Regions from separate parts of the Rhizobium pantanalense genome, predicted to be linked through region 1. Evidence: riboswitches for the same ligand, from Rfam matches in the RefSeq annotation. Region 1 holds a riboswitch; the other holds the start of a gene.

Region 1 (5,610 bases):
ATCAATGTAGCAGCAAGGAAGGGGACAAAGCGGCGCAAACGGGCTGCGACGGTCGCGCTGATCCTTCGTTCTGCTCGCTTGCTCTGCTTCAGGACCTGTATCCTACTCATTTCGCTGTCATGCCGGCTCGGCGCCAAATCCGGTTGATCGTTACCGGGCCGATCATCGTCGTGCGCCGACAAAGGTTACTTCCGCCCCATCGATCCGCATTTACCCGGACGGTCTCCACCCCTTGCTGTAGCCGATTTTGGCACCGGTTGCATAGCGAGACTCCGTTTAAATGTGGCGGCGTTGTATTTTAGCAAGCATTCCCCAGGACTTTCAGCCGCTTGCCGCGACGAAATTAAGGCAAAACCGGCGGCAAGATGCTGCGACGCAATCAATGTTGCAGAAATGTGGTCAGAGCCGGAATGCTGTCCGTCTCCAGGAAGGCCCCGATGGGAGCGGCGAGCTTGATGGTGCCGCCATCGATGAAGACGGCGTGGTCGGCAAGGCGCCGCACTTCGGCCGGATCATGCGAGACGATCAGCACGGTATTGCCGGTTTCGCGATGCAGGGTTTTCAGAAGTTCGACCATGCCGGAGCGCAGACCGGGATCGAGGGCGGCGAAGGGTTCGTCGAGCAGCAGGATCGGCTTGTCGCGCACCAGAGCCCGAGCGAAAGCGGCGCGCTGCCGTTCGCCACCGGAGAGCGTTCCCGGTTTGCGCGTCTCGAAACCGGGCAGTCCGACGCGCGCCAGGGCTTTCGAGACCCTTTGCCGGTCCTGCGCCGAGAGTCTCAGCGATGGGCTGATGCCGAGACCGATATTGGTGAAGAGGTCGAGATGAGCAAAGAGGTTGTTGTCCTGGAAGACGAGCGACACGGGCCGTTCGGCGGGGTGCAGGCCGGTTACGTCCTGTCCGGCAAGCAGAATGCGGCCCCGATCCGGCGGTTCGAAGCCGGCTAGCAAATTGAGGAAGGTCGATTTTCCTGATCCCGACGGACCGGCGACGGCGATGATCTTGCCCTGTGGTAAATCACAGTCGAAGCGGAAATCATGGGTGCCGAGGCGCAGTTCGACACCGGCCATGGCAATGCCCTGTTCCTTCATGTCGTGGGCGTTAGTCATGTCGCTTGCTTTCGTCATCCCGTGCGCCCTGGCCGGCTGTGCCGGCAATGGTCAGGAGAAGACATACCAGGCCAAGGATCAAGGCATATCCATCGGCATCATTGGTGCGGTAGCTGCCGAGCTTGCTATAGACCAGCCACGGCAGGGTCATCAAGCTGTCCGAACCGAAGAGGGCCACAGCGCCGAGATCGCCCAGCGACAGCGCCATGGCGAAGGAAAGTGCCGTGAAGAGCGGCTTGCGCAAGCCGGGCCAATCGATGAGGCGAAGGCGGGAAATGCCGTGAAGGCCGAGGCTTGCCGCCAGCCGTTCGGTGCGACGGACATGGACCGCATAGGCTGGCTCGATGACACGGATGACGAAGGGCAGCGCCATCAGCGCGTTGATGACGACGATCAGGATGGCCGCAAAGCGGCTCGGGTCGCCCAATGGCCGGAGTGCCAGGAACCAGCCCGTTGCCAGCACGATGGGCGGGACCAGCAGGATGAGCGATGAGCTTCCGCTCAACACGATTGCCAGACCGTGGAGCCTGAAGGTCTTGCGGCGATCCGCCGATATCACCGATCGGGCGCGGATGATCGTAAAGGATGTCAGGACGGCCAGGAATCCGGCGGCGAGCGCAATCGCCAAGCTGGTGACGGCCGCCTGCAGAAAGATCGGCTGGCCGGCGAGTTTGAAGAGGTTCGCCTCAAGGCCGGTGACGACGACCGAAGCGAGCGGCAGGGCGAGAAAGAGCGTGGCCGCCGATAACAGAGCGGCATCGATCCATCGACGGGCAGACGCCTGCCCGTCGATGCGCCGCAGGGCGCGGCCGCTGGTGAGGCCATGATCGTCAGGGGCACGAAACAGTGTCATGGCACCGAGGATGACGAGAGTGATGACCATTTGCAGCAGCGACAGCATGACGGCGCGACCGGGATCGAAATCGAAGCGGAGCGCCTGATAGATCGCCACTTCCAGTGTTGTCGCAGCCGGACCGCCGCCGAGGATCAGGACCAGCGTGAAGCTGGTGGCGCAGAGCATGAAGATCAGGCCGGCGATGCCGGGAATGAGGCCACGCAGGACGGGCCATTCGATGAAGCGGAAGACCGAGGCGGGCTTCATGCCGAGCCCGCCGGCCACAAGCCAATATTCCGCGGGAACACGTTCCAGCCCGGCAAGCATCAGCCTGCAGGCGAGCGGCATGTTGAAGAAGACATGCGCAAGCAGGATGCCGGCAAGGCCGTAGATGCTGATAGGTTGCGACAGGCCAAGAGTTGCGAGGGTCTGATTGAGCAGACCTTGCCGGCCCCATATGCCGAGGAGGCCAAGCGCGCCGATCAGCACGGGCAGGCCCATCGGTACGGCCATCAGCCGGATGAGCCAAAGGCGGCCGGGAAAGCGCGGCTGGCGCGCCAATGCGCGCGCGATCGGAATGGCGAGTACAACGGAAAGCAGCGTCGAGAGCACCGCCTGCAACAGCGTGAAGCGCAGGACGCGCAGCAAGTAGGGATCTGCCAGGGGATTGATGCCGCCGGAGTCAATGCCGGCGGCGAGCAGAACGAGCACGGCGATCCCGACGAAGAGCACGATGCCTGCGAGGCTGACTGCCCCGCCGGAAATGGCGCGTCTTCGCTCTGGTGCCGTGAGTATCGTCAAAGCATCAGTTGCCGCTGGTGGCGGCCAGCCATTCGTCGATCCAGGCCTTGCGGTTCTTGTCGACATCGGCGGGGCTCATCAGGAAGGTCTTCGACGGCACCACGAGCTTGCTGAAGGCGTCCGGCAGCGGCTCCGAAGTGGCTGAAACCGGCATCATCCAGTTGCTTGTCGGAATGATATCCTGGAAGCCCGGTGAGATCATGAATTTGAGGAAGTCGCGGGCAAGTTCCTTGTTCGGCGAGGACTTGATGAGGCCGGCGACCTCGATCTGGATGTAATGCCCTTCCGAGAAGGCGGCTGCCTGATAGCGGTCGGTCTTGTCCTCGATCATGTGATAGGCAGGCGACGTCGTATAGGAGAGCACCATCGGCGCTTCGCCCTTGGTGAAGAGGTCATAGGCTTCCGACCAGCCGGGGGTGACTGTCAGGATACGGCCTTTGAGCTTCGCCCAGGCATCGGCGGATTTGTCGCCATAGATCGACTTGACCCAGAGCAGCAGCCCGAGACCCGGCGTCGATGTGCGCGGATCTTCGATGACGATCTTCTGATTGGGATCGCCCTCGACGAGATCCTTCATGCTCTTCGGCGGGTTCTTGACCGTCTGGCTGTCATAGATCACGGCGAAATGGCCGTAGTCATAGGGCACGAAGACGTCGTCCTTGAAGCCGCCGGGAACCTTGAGGGCCGAGGTGTCGACGCCGCTTACATCAAAGAGGTCGGTATCTTTGGCCTCGTCGATGAGATTGGTGTCGAGGCCGAGAACGACATCGGCCTTGGTGCCGGTGCCTTCCAGCTTCAGGCGGGAGAGAAGTGCGACGCCATCGGTGACGGCGACGTAGTTGACCGTGCAGCCGCAGGTCTTCTCGAAGGCTGCCTTGACCTTGGCGCCCGGGCCCCAATCGGCGGTGAAGCTCTCATAGGTGTAGATGGTCAGGGTCTTGTCGGCTGCAGCGGCAGGCTGCGCGACAAAAAAAGCCGTTCCGGCTGCAAGGGCCAAGCCGGCGAAGAATGACAATAGCGAACGGTTGTGCATGGTGGCGCCTCCACTTTGGTTTCGTCTGAAGGGGAAAGGGCGCTATGAGTTCGTCACGCGTCTAATCCCTCCGCCGGTGTTAGCCGGATCAGGTTCCGCGGGTTGGCCGGTGAAAGCCTCTCAGCCAAATGTTCAAAAGAACACAGGGCACCCCGTTAGAGCGTCGGCAGATTTAGCCTTGTGACGGAGGGATGACAAGGGAAATGATGCCCTTGCCGATTGCAGCATGAACGATTTACTCGGCAGCCTCCGCGACCGCCGGGCTTTCGAATTTCTTCGTCGCCCCCGGAAGCTGCACGTTCTTCAGCGTCAGCGCGGTCAAAAGGCCGAGAAGGCAGATGCCCGCGGCGGTCATGAACAGCGGGCTGAAGGCGCTCGCATAGGCATTGGCGACTGCCTCGCGGGTTGTTTCCGGCAAAGCCGCCATCATTTTCGGTGTCAGCTGCTCGATATCGGATACGCCTGATATGGAGACGCCGACATTGCCGAGTTTGGCGGCGATGATGGCGCCGTAGATGGAGATGGCGATGGAGGCGCCGCCCATGCGCGAGAGCGTGACGGCACCCGTTGCCGCGCCGACGTCACGGGAAGCCGCTGCGTTCTGCACGCCGATAACCGGTACCTGCTGCGCAAGGCCGATGCCGATACCGTGCAGCAGCATCAGGCCGCCGATGACGACGATGGGCGTGCCGGCTGGCAGGAAGGCAAGCGCGCCGAATGCGATGGCGCTGCAGGCAGCACTTGCGACGGCGAAGGGCTTGTAGCGCCCTCTCGCGGCGATCAGCCGACCGGCCGATAGCGAACCGCAGACGATGCCGCCGGTCAGCAGAATGAACAGCAGCCCGGCCATCGACGGCGAAAGGCCCGTCGTCGTCTGCAGGAAGAGCGCGAAATAATTCACCATGCCGATAGCGACGGCACCGCTGGTGATCGAGATGATCAGCAGGAGGCCGAATGTCGGATTGCGGAACAGCGTCATCGGCACGATGGGTTCTGGTGCGCGGCGCTCGATGAAGACCCAAGCGATGGCGCAGATGACGCCGAAGGCGATGATGCCGAGGCATTGTGGCGACAGCAGCGATCCGAAAAGCTCGGTGCCGTCGGCGGCAAGCACGATGCTCGTCGTCGTCAACGCAAGAACGATTGCGCCGGCATAGTCGATCTTCGGGCGTCGGGCCGGTTTGCGGTAAGGCAGCATGAAGGCGAGACCGGCCAGCACGATGAAGCCGATCGGCACGTTGACGAGAAAGATCGAGCGCCAGCCGAAAAGATCGCTCATCGTGCCGCCGAGAACGGGGCCGATGGCGCCGGAAGCCATGAGCACAAGGCTCGAATAGCTTTGGTAGCGGGCGCGCTCGCGCGGCTCGAAGAGATCGGCGTTCACGGCAAAGATCGAGACCATGATGCCGCCGCCGCCGAAGCCTTGAAGGACGCGGGCGGCGATCAGCGTATCCATCGAGACGGCAAGGCCGCAGACGGCGGAGCCGACCGTGAAGATCGCGATCGCCGTCATCATTACATATTTGCGTCCGAAGAGATCGCCGAGCTTGCCGTAGACGGGCATGACGGCGGAGAGCGAGAGAAGATAGGCCGATCCGATCCAGCCGAAGCGCTCCAGATGCCCGAATTCGCCGACGATCGTCGGCAGTGCGGTCGAGACGATCTGGTTGTCGAGTGTTGCCATGAACATGGCAGTCATCAGAAACAGGAAGAGGATAAGCCGCCGTTTATGATCCGCCACGAGCGGCGAGAATGTTGTCTGCATGTCCATGGGGCAAAAATCCGAACTTGGCCGAAACGCTGCGCGGTCGATCGAATGCGCAGGACGCCGGT
Region 2 (5,610 bases), on a different contig from region 1:
GCGGCTCAAAGGGCCGCGAGCTCATTTCTACAAAAGGGAATTGTCGTATCAGCCGGCGGCTTCCAGCTTATCCTGCGTCTTCGTCTCGAAGTCGCTGGCATCGTGGCGCTCACGCAGCTGCTCGGACGGATCGCCCGACATGCGGTTGACCATGCGGCCGCGCTTGACGGCAGGACGCGCGTAGACCTGCTCGGCCCAGCGCTGCACGTTCTTGTAGTCCTGCACCTGCAGGAACTCGGCCGCGCCATACTGCCAGCCTTTGACCAAACCGCCGTACCACGGCCAAATGGCGATATCGGCGATCGTATAGTCGCTGCCGGCGATATATTCGCTTTCGGCCAGGCGACGATCGAGAACATCGAGCTGACGCTTCACCTCCATGGCGAAGCGATCGATCGCATATTCGATCTTCGTCGGCGCATAGGCGTAGAAATGACCGAAACCGCCGCCGAGATAGGGAGCGCTGCCCATCTGCCAGAACAGCCAGGAGATGCATTCGGCACGAGCCGGCTGCTCGGTCGACAGGAAGGCGCCGAATTTCTCGGCGAGATACATCAAAATCGAGGCCGATTCGAAAACGCGAACCGGCTTCGGGCCGCTGCGGTCGAGCAGGGCCGGGATCTTCGAGTTCGGATTGACGTCGACGAAACCGCTGCCGAATTGATCGCCCTCGCCGATCTTAATCAGCCAGGCATCATATTCAGCGCCGCTGTGACCGAGCGCCAGCAGCTCCTCGAGCATGATGGTGACCTTCACGCCGTTCGGCGTTCCAAGCGAATAGAGCTGAAGGGGATGGCGTCCTACCGGCAGTTCCTTCTCGTGAGTCGGGCCTGCGATCGGGCGATTGATATTGGCGAACTGGCCGCCATTGGCCTTGTTCCAGGTCCAGATTTTCGGCGGCGTATATTCGGCAGAACCGGTCATGGGCATCCTCCTTTTTCGGGAATCGAATTTGGGCGATCTTCGATGTAGCGCGCTACATAGGTCGCACATAGGGGCCGCTCTTCATTTTTGCGAGAGGAGAATGCGCACTCTTTAATGCGGAAGCGCTCCTGCCGCTTGGACTGAACCGCGTCGCCTCATTTCCAAGCTAAGCCATTCGCAATCGCTTGGAAATTTTATGAAACGAAAAAGCCTGCCGCGGGAGGAGGAGCGGCAGGCTTTTTACAAGAACCGAACAGCGGATGGGAGGAGGAGTTCCGCTATTCCTGCAGTCGTCCCTGGGAGGAGGATAAGGACGTCTGCCAAGCGAAGGGATGCGGGAGGAGATGCATCGCTTCGATAAGAAGAACATACCAGTCTTTTGCTCAGTTCATAGGCATTTCTTTGCAAGGCAGTTATGCGCTATGCGAAAACCGGGCAGCTAGGCCGATCGCAATCTTCAGGCGGCGCGGCGAAGAATGAGCGGGATGCCCATAAAGCAAAAGCGCCTGCTCGGAGGAACAGGCGCTGGCATAATGCAGCTTTTATAAGGAGCCGTTGCGGCCGTTAGCGAGCGATTGCTGCGCGGGCAACGTTGCGGATTTCGCCGCGATCGATACCCAGATCATGCAGTTCGCGCGTGGACATACGGCCCAGTTCGGCGACCGTCTGACGATACTTGCGCCAGTTATTGAAAGAGCGTGCTACGTTCATGATGATCCCCTTTCCTTGGGCTTTCGAAGCTGAGCTGCCGTGCTTGGCGCTCCCGTCGCTTCGATGAGAAATATATAGTCGAAATCCTCGACTTTTTGCAGAGCTAAGGAATCACTGCACCTATGCACATACTGCATATGTCGCCCGAAAAGCAGGCGGTCGTCATCCCGTCGGTCACGCCTGCCTTTGCGATTTGCTGATGACAGCGCCTCCTTTGTCTGCGAAAAGAAGAGAGATGAGAGACAGGGGCGTCCGCCATCCGGCGGGCTGAGAAGCACCCTTCGAACCTGAACCAGATCATGCTGGCGGAGGGAGTCGCTCGGGACCTCGCCAAACACTGCACGTCGTTCCCACGCGTCTCGCCCGCCCGAAAGAAGGGGCGATATGCAGAACCAAATCACAGCAGGCAATCAGCTTCGCACCATGCGGGCCAATCCTCCGCTGGTGCAATGCATCACCAATTTCGTCGCCATGAATATCGTGGCCAACGTGATGCTTGCCGCCGGGGCATCGCCGACAATGGTACATGCCGAAGAGGAAGCCGGCGAGTTTGCCGCTATCTCCGGCGCGCTGACGATCAATATCGGCACGCTCTCATCCGGCTGGCTTGCGGGCATGCTGAAGGCCGCGCAATCGGCAAACGAGGCGGACAAGCCCTGGGTCCTCGATCCCGTCGCCCATTATGCGACACAGTTTCGTCGCAAGGCGGTAGCCCAATTGCTGGAGCTGCGGCCGACAATCATTCGCGGCAACGCATCCGAGATCATCGCGCTTGCCGGCGGCACGAGCCGCGGCCAGGGCGTCGATAGCAGGGACGCCGTCGAACAAGCCGAAGATTCCGCCCGGCAATTGGCGGGAAAGCATGGCTGCGTCGTTGCAGTTACCGGCGTTACGGATTTCGTGACCGACGGGCGGAGGGCAAAGCGCATCGCCGGCGGTTCATCATTCATGCCGCAGGTGACGGCCCTCGGCTGCTCGCTGACCTGCCTCGTCGGCGCCTTTGCTGCAGCAACGCCGGATGATTCATTCGATGCGACCGTTGCGGCACTCGCGGTCTTCGCCGTCGCCGGCAAACAGGCGGGAGTGGCTGCAGACGGGCCAGGCTCCTTTTCCTGGCGCTTCCTCGATGCCCTCGCCGGCCTTACCCCGGAAGTGCTGGATCGCAATGCAGGGATATCGGTAGCATGAAGAAAGACTTCGATCTCTCGCTCTATCTCGTCCTCGATCCGCTGCTATGCCGTGATCTCGGCATGGTGGAGACAACGCGGGCGGCGGTGGCTGGTGGCGCCACCATCATCCAGCTTCGCGACAAGGAGGCTTCGACCACCGCCATGATCGAGACTGGTCGTGCGCTCAAGCGGATCCTGCACGGAACGAATATCCGGCTGATCGTCAACGACGATGTCGAGGCTGCCATCGCCATCGGCGCGGACGGCCTTCACATCGGCCAGGAAGATATGAATGCCGCCGACGCCCGCCGCACGATCGGGCCGGACATGATCCTCGGCCTCTCAGTGGAAACGGAAGCACTTGCCTCCTCGATAGATGTCCGCGTCGTCGACTATGCCGGGATCGGCCCGGTCTTTGCCACGCCCACCAAGCCCGACCACAAGCAACCGATCGGCTTCGACGGGCTTGCCCGCATCATCAGGCTTTGCCCAGTTCCATCCGTCGCGATCGGCGGCCTGAAAGCGGAGCATGCCGCGAGCGTTTACTCGACCGGCGCCGATGGTCTCGCAGTCGTCTCGGCCATATGCGGCCAACCGGACCCGCAAGCCGCGACAACCATCATCGCGAAAGCCATCAAGGAGGCTCGCCAATGATCCGCAATGTCTTATCCATCGCTGGCTCCGATCCCTCCGGCGGCGCTGGCATTCAGGCCGACCTAAAGGCTTTCTCCGCCCGCGGCGTTTATGGAATGGCGGCTCTGACCGCCTTGACCGCGCAGAACACGCAAGGCGTCTCCGGCGTCCATCCCGTGCCCCCTCATTTCGTGGCAGACCAGATCAATGCGATCTTTGCCGACGTCCGTGTGGATGCCGTCAAGATCGGCATGATCGCCAGTGCCGCCATTGCCACTGCCGTCGCGGACATTCTGGCGCGACATCGCGATGCGCCCGTCGTCCTCGACCCGGTCATGATCGCCAAGGGTGGCGCAGCTCTGCTGACTGCCGATGCCGTTGACGTGCTGACCACGCGGCTGCTGCCGCTTGCGACCGTCATTACACCGAACCTGCCCGAGGCGGCTGCGCTGTTGCATGACGTGGAGGCGAAAAGCCGCGAAGACATGGCGCGCCAGGCGCTTGCGCTGGCAGCGCTCGGGCCTTCAGCGGTCCTCGTCAAGGGTGGTCATCTCGAAGGGGATGAAAGCCCGGATGTGCTCGCGAGCGGCGATCATGTGACCTGGTTCGAAGCCGAGCGGCTGCCTACCAAGAATACGCACGGAACAGGCTGCACGCTCTCCAGCGCTATCGCGGCCGAGATCGCGAAGGGCCTGTCGCTCCCCGAAGCTGTCGCCGTCGGCAAGGCCTATCTCGCCGCCGCGGTTGCTGCCGCGGGTCAGCTTTCCGTCGGAAGCGGTCACGGGCCTGTGCAGCATTTCCATGCGCTCTGGCCAAACAGACAAGGAGCAGAGAAATGAGCCTGTCACTCAAAGATCAGATTGTCATCGTTTCCGGTGCGGGACGCGGCCTCGGTGCTGCCATAGCAACGGCCTTCGCGCAGGAAGGTGCGAAAGTGGCGGTCAACTATCGCGCCAGCCGCGAAAGCGCAGAAGTGCTCGCAGCAAAGCTCGGCGATCATGCGAAGGCCTTTCAAGCCGATGTTCGCGACCTCGAAGACACCAGGCGGCTTGTCTTCGAGGTGACCGAGCATTTCGGACCGCCGACGACCATCGTCCACAATGCGCTGGCTGATTTCAGCTTCAACGGTGACGCGCGTTCCAAGCTGGATGCCTTGAGCTGGGCCGAGATGGCCAGGCAGCTGGAAACCGCGCTGCAAGGCGCCTTGAACCTGATACAGGAGGCGCAGCCGGCGATGGCGCAGGCAGGCTTTGGGCGGATCGTGACGATCGGCACCAATCTTTTCCAGAACCCTGTGGTGCCCTATCATAATTATACCGCCGCCAAGGCGGCATTGCTGTCGCTGACCCGCACCGCTGCCGCCGAACTCGGCCCGCTGGGGATCACCGTCAACATGGTGTCCGGCGGCCTTCTGCGTACAACGGATGCCAGCAGCGCCACACCAGAAGCCGTGTTTGACATCATTGCCGCAAATACGCCGCTGCGCCGCGTCACCACGCCCGAGGAGGCTGCCGACGCTGTTCTTTTCTTTGCAAGCCCCTGGGCACGGGCCGTTACAGGACAGAACCTGATCGTCGATGGCGGTCTCGTCTTCGGATAATAGCTCCGCAACGAAAAGGCGCTGCCCTAGAGAGCAGCGCCATCTTTTAAGCTTCGCAGCACGCTGAAGTTAGTTTGCTCAGGCCCAGCCCACGGTCAGCACGCCAAAGAGAATGACGGCGCCGAGCACGATACGGTAGATGACGAAAGGCCAGGTCGAAAAGCGCTCGAGAAAACGCATCAGTCCCCAGATGGTGATGAAGGAGGATATGCTGCCAACGATCAGCCCGACGAGCAGAACCGACCAGGCTTCCATCGGAATATGCGCCTTATGGAGCTCATACAGTTCCTTCAATCCGGCGAGCGCAATGGCGGGCAAGCCGAGCAGGAAGGAAAACCGCGCCGCTTCCTCGCGCTTCAATCCGAGGAAGAGCGCGCCGGTCAGCGTTGAACCCGAGCGAGAGACGCCGGGAACGAGCGCGCCGACTTGGGTGATGCCGACGAAAAGGGCATCGATCAGTGTCATCTGCTCGATGTCTTTCCGATGGCGGCTATAGAGTTCCGCAATCGCCAGCAGCAGGCCCATGACCAGACAGGCGATACCGATCACCCAGAGGCTGCGGAATGACGTGCC

What was found. Region 1 has a riboswitch for thiamine pyrophosphate ahead of thiB (thiamine ABC transporter substrate binding subunit). Riboswitches for the same ligand answer to the same signal wherever they lie in the genome.
Region 2: another riboswitch for thiamine pyrophosphate. It lies ahead of thiM (hydroxyethylthiazole kinase); the one in region 1 lies ahead of thiB (thiamine ABC transporter substrate binding subunit).

The regions. Positions count from the first base shown of each region.
Region 1 is NZ_JAQJCH010000004.1:95,562-101,171, reverse strand. Features, by position in the region: gene PH558_RS12205 (M48 family metalloprotease) at 1-110, opposite strand, end outside; gene PH558_RS12200 (thiamine ABC transporter ATP-binding protein) at 380-1,108, opposite strand; gene thiP (thiamine/thiamine pyrophosphate ABC transporter permease ThiP) at 1,101-2,738, opposite strand; gene thiB (thiamine ABC transporter substrate binding subunit) at 2,749-3,777, opposite strand; TPP riboswitch at 3,826-3,942, opposite strand; gene PH558_RS12185 (MDR family MFS transporter) at 4,013-5,548, opposite strand.
Region 2 is NZ_JAQJCH010000002.1:600,944-606,553, reverse strand. Features, by position in the region: gene yghU (glutathione-dependent disulfide-bond oxidoreductase) at 49-924, opposite strand; gene PH558_RS08855 (DUF1127 domain-containing protein) at 1,489-1,635, opposite strand; TPP riboswitch at 1,870-1,966, shown strand; gene thiM (hydroxyethylthiazole kinase) at 2,020-2,823, shown strand; gene thiE (thiamine phosphate synthase) at 2,820-3,458, shown strand; gene thiD (bifunctional hydroxymethylpyrimidine kinase/phosphomethylpyrimidine kinase) at 3,455-4,276, shown strand; gene PH558_RS08835 (3-oxoacyl-ACP reductase) at 4,273-5,037, shown strand; gene PH558_RS08830 (undecaprenyl-diphosphate phosphatase) at 5,116-5,610, opposite strand, start outside.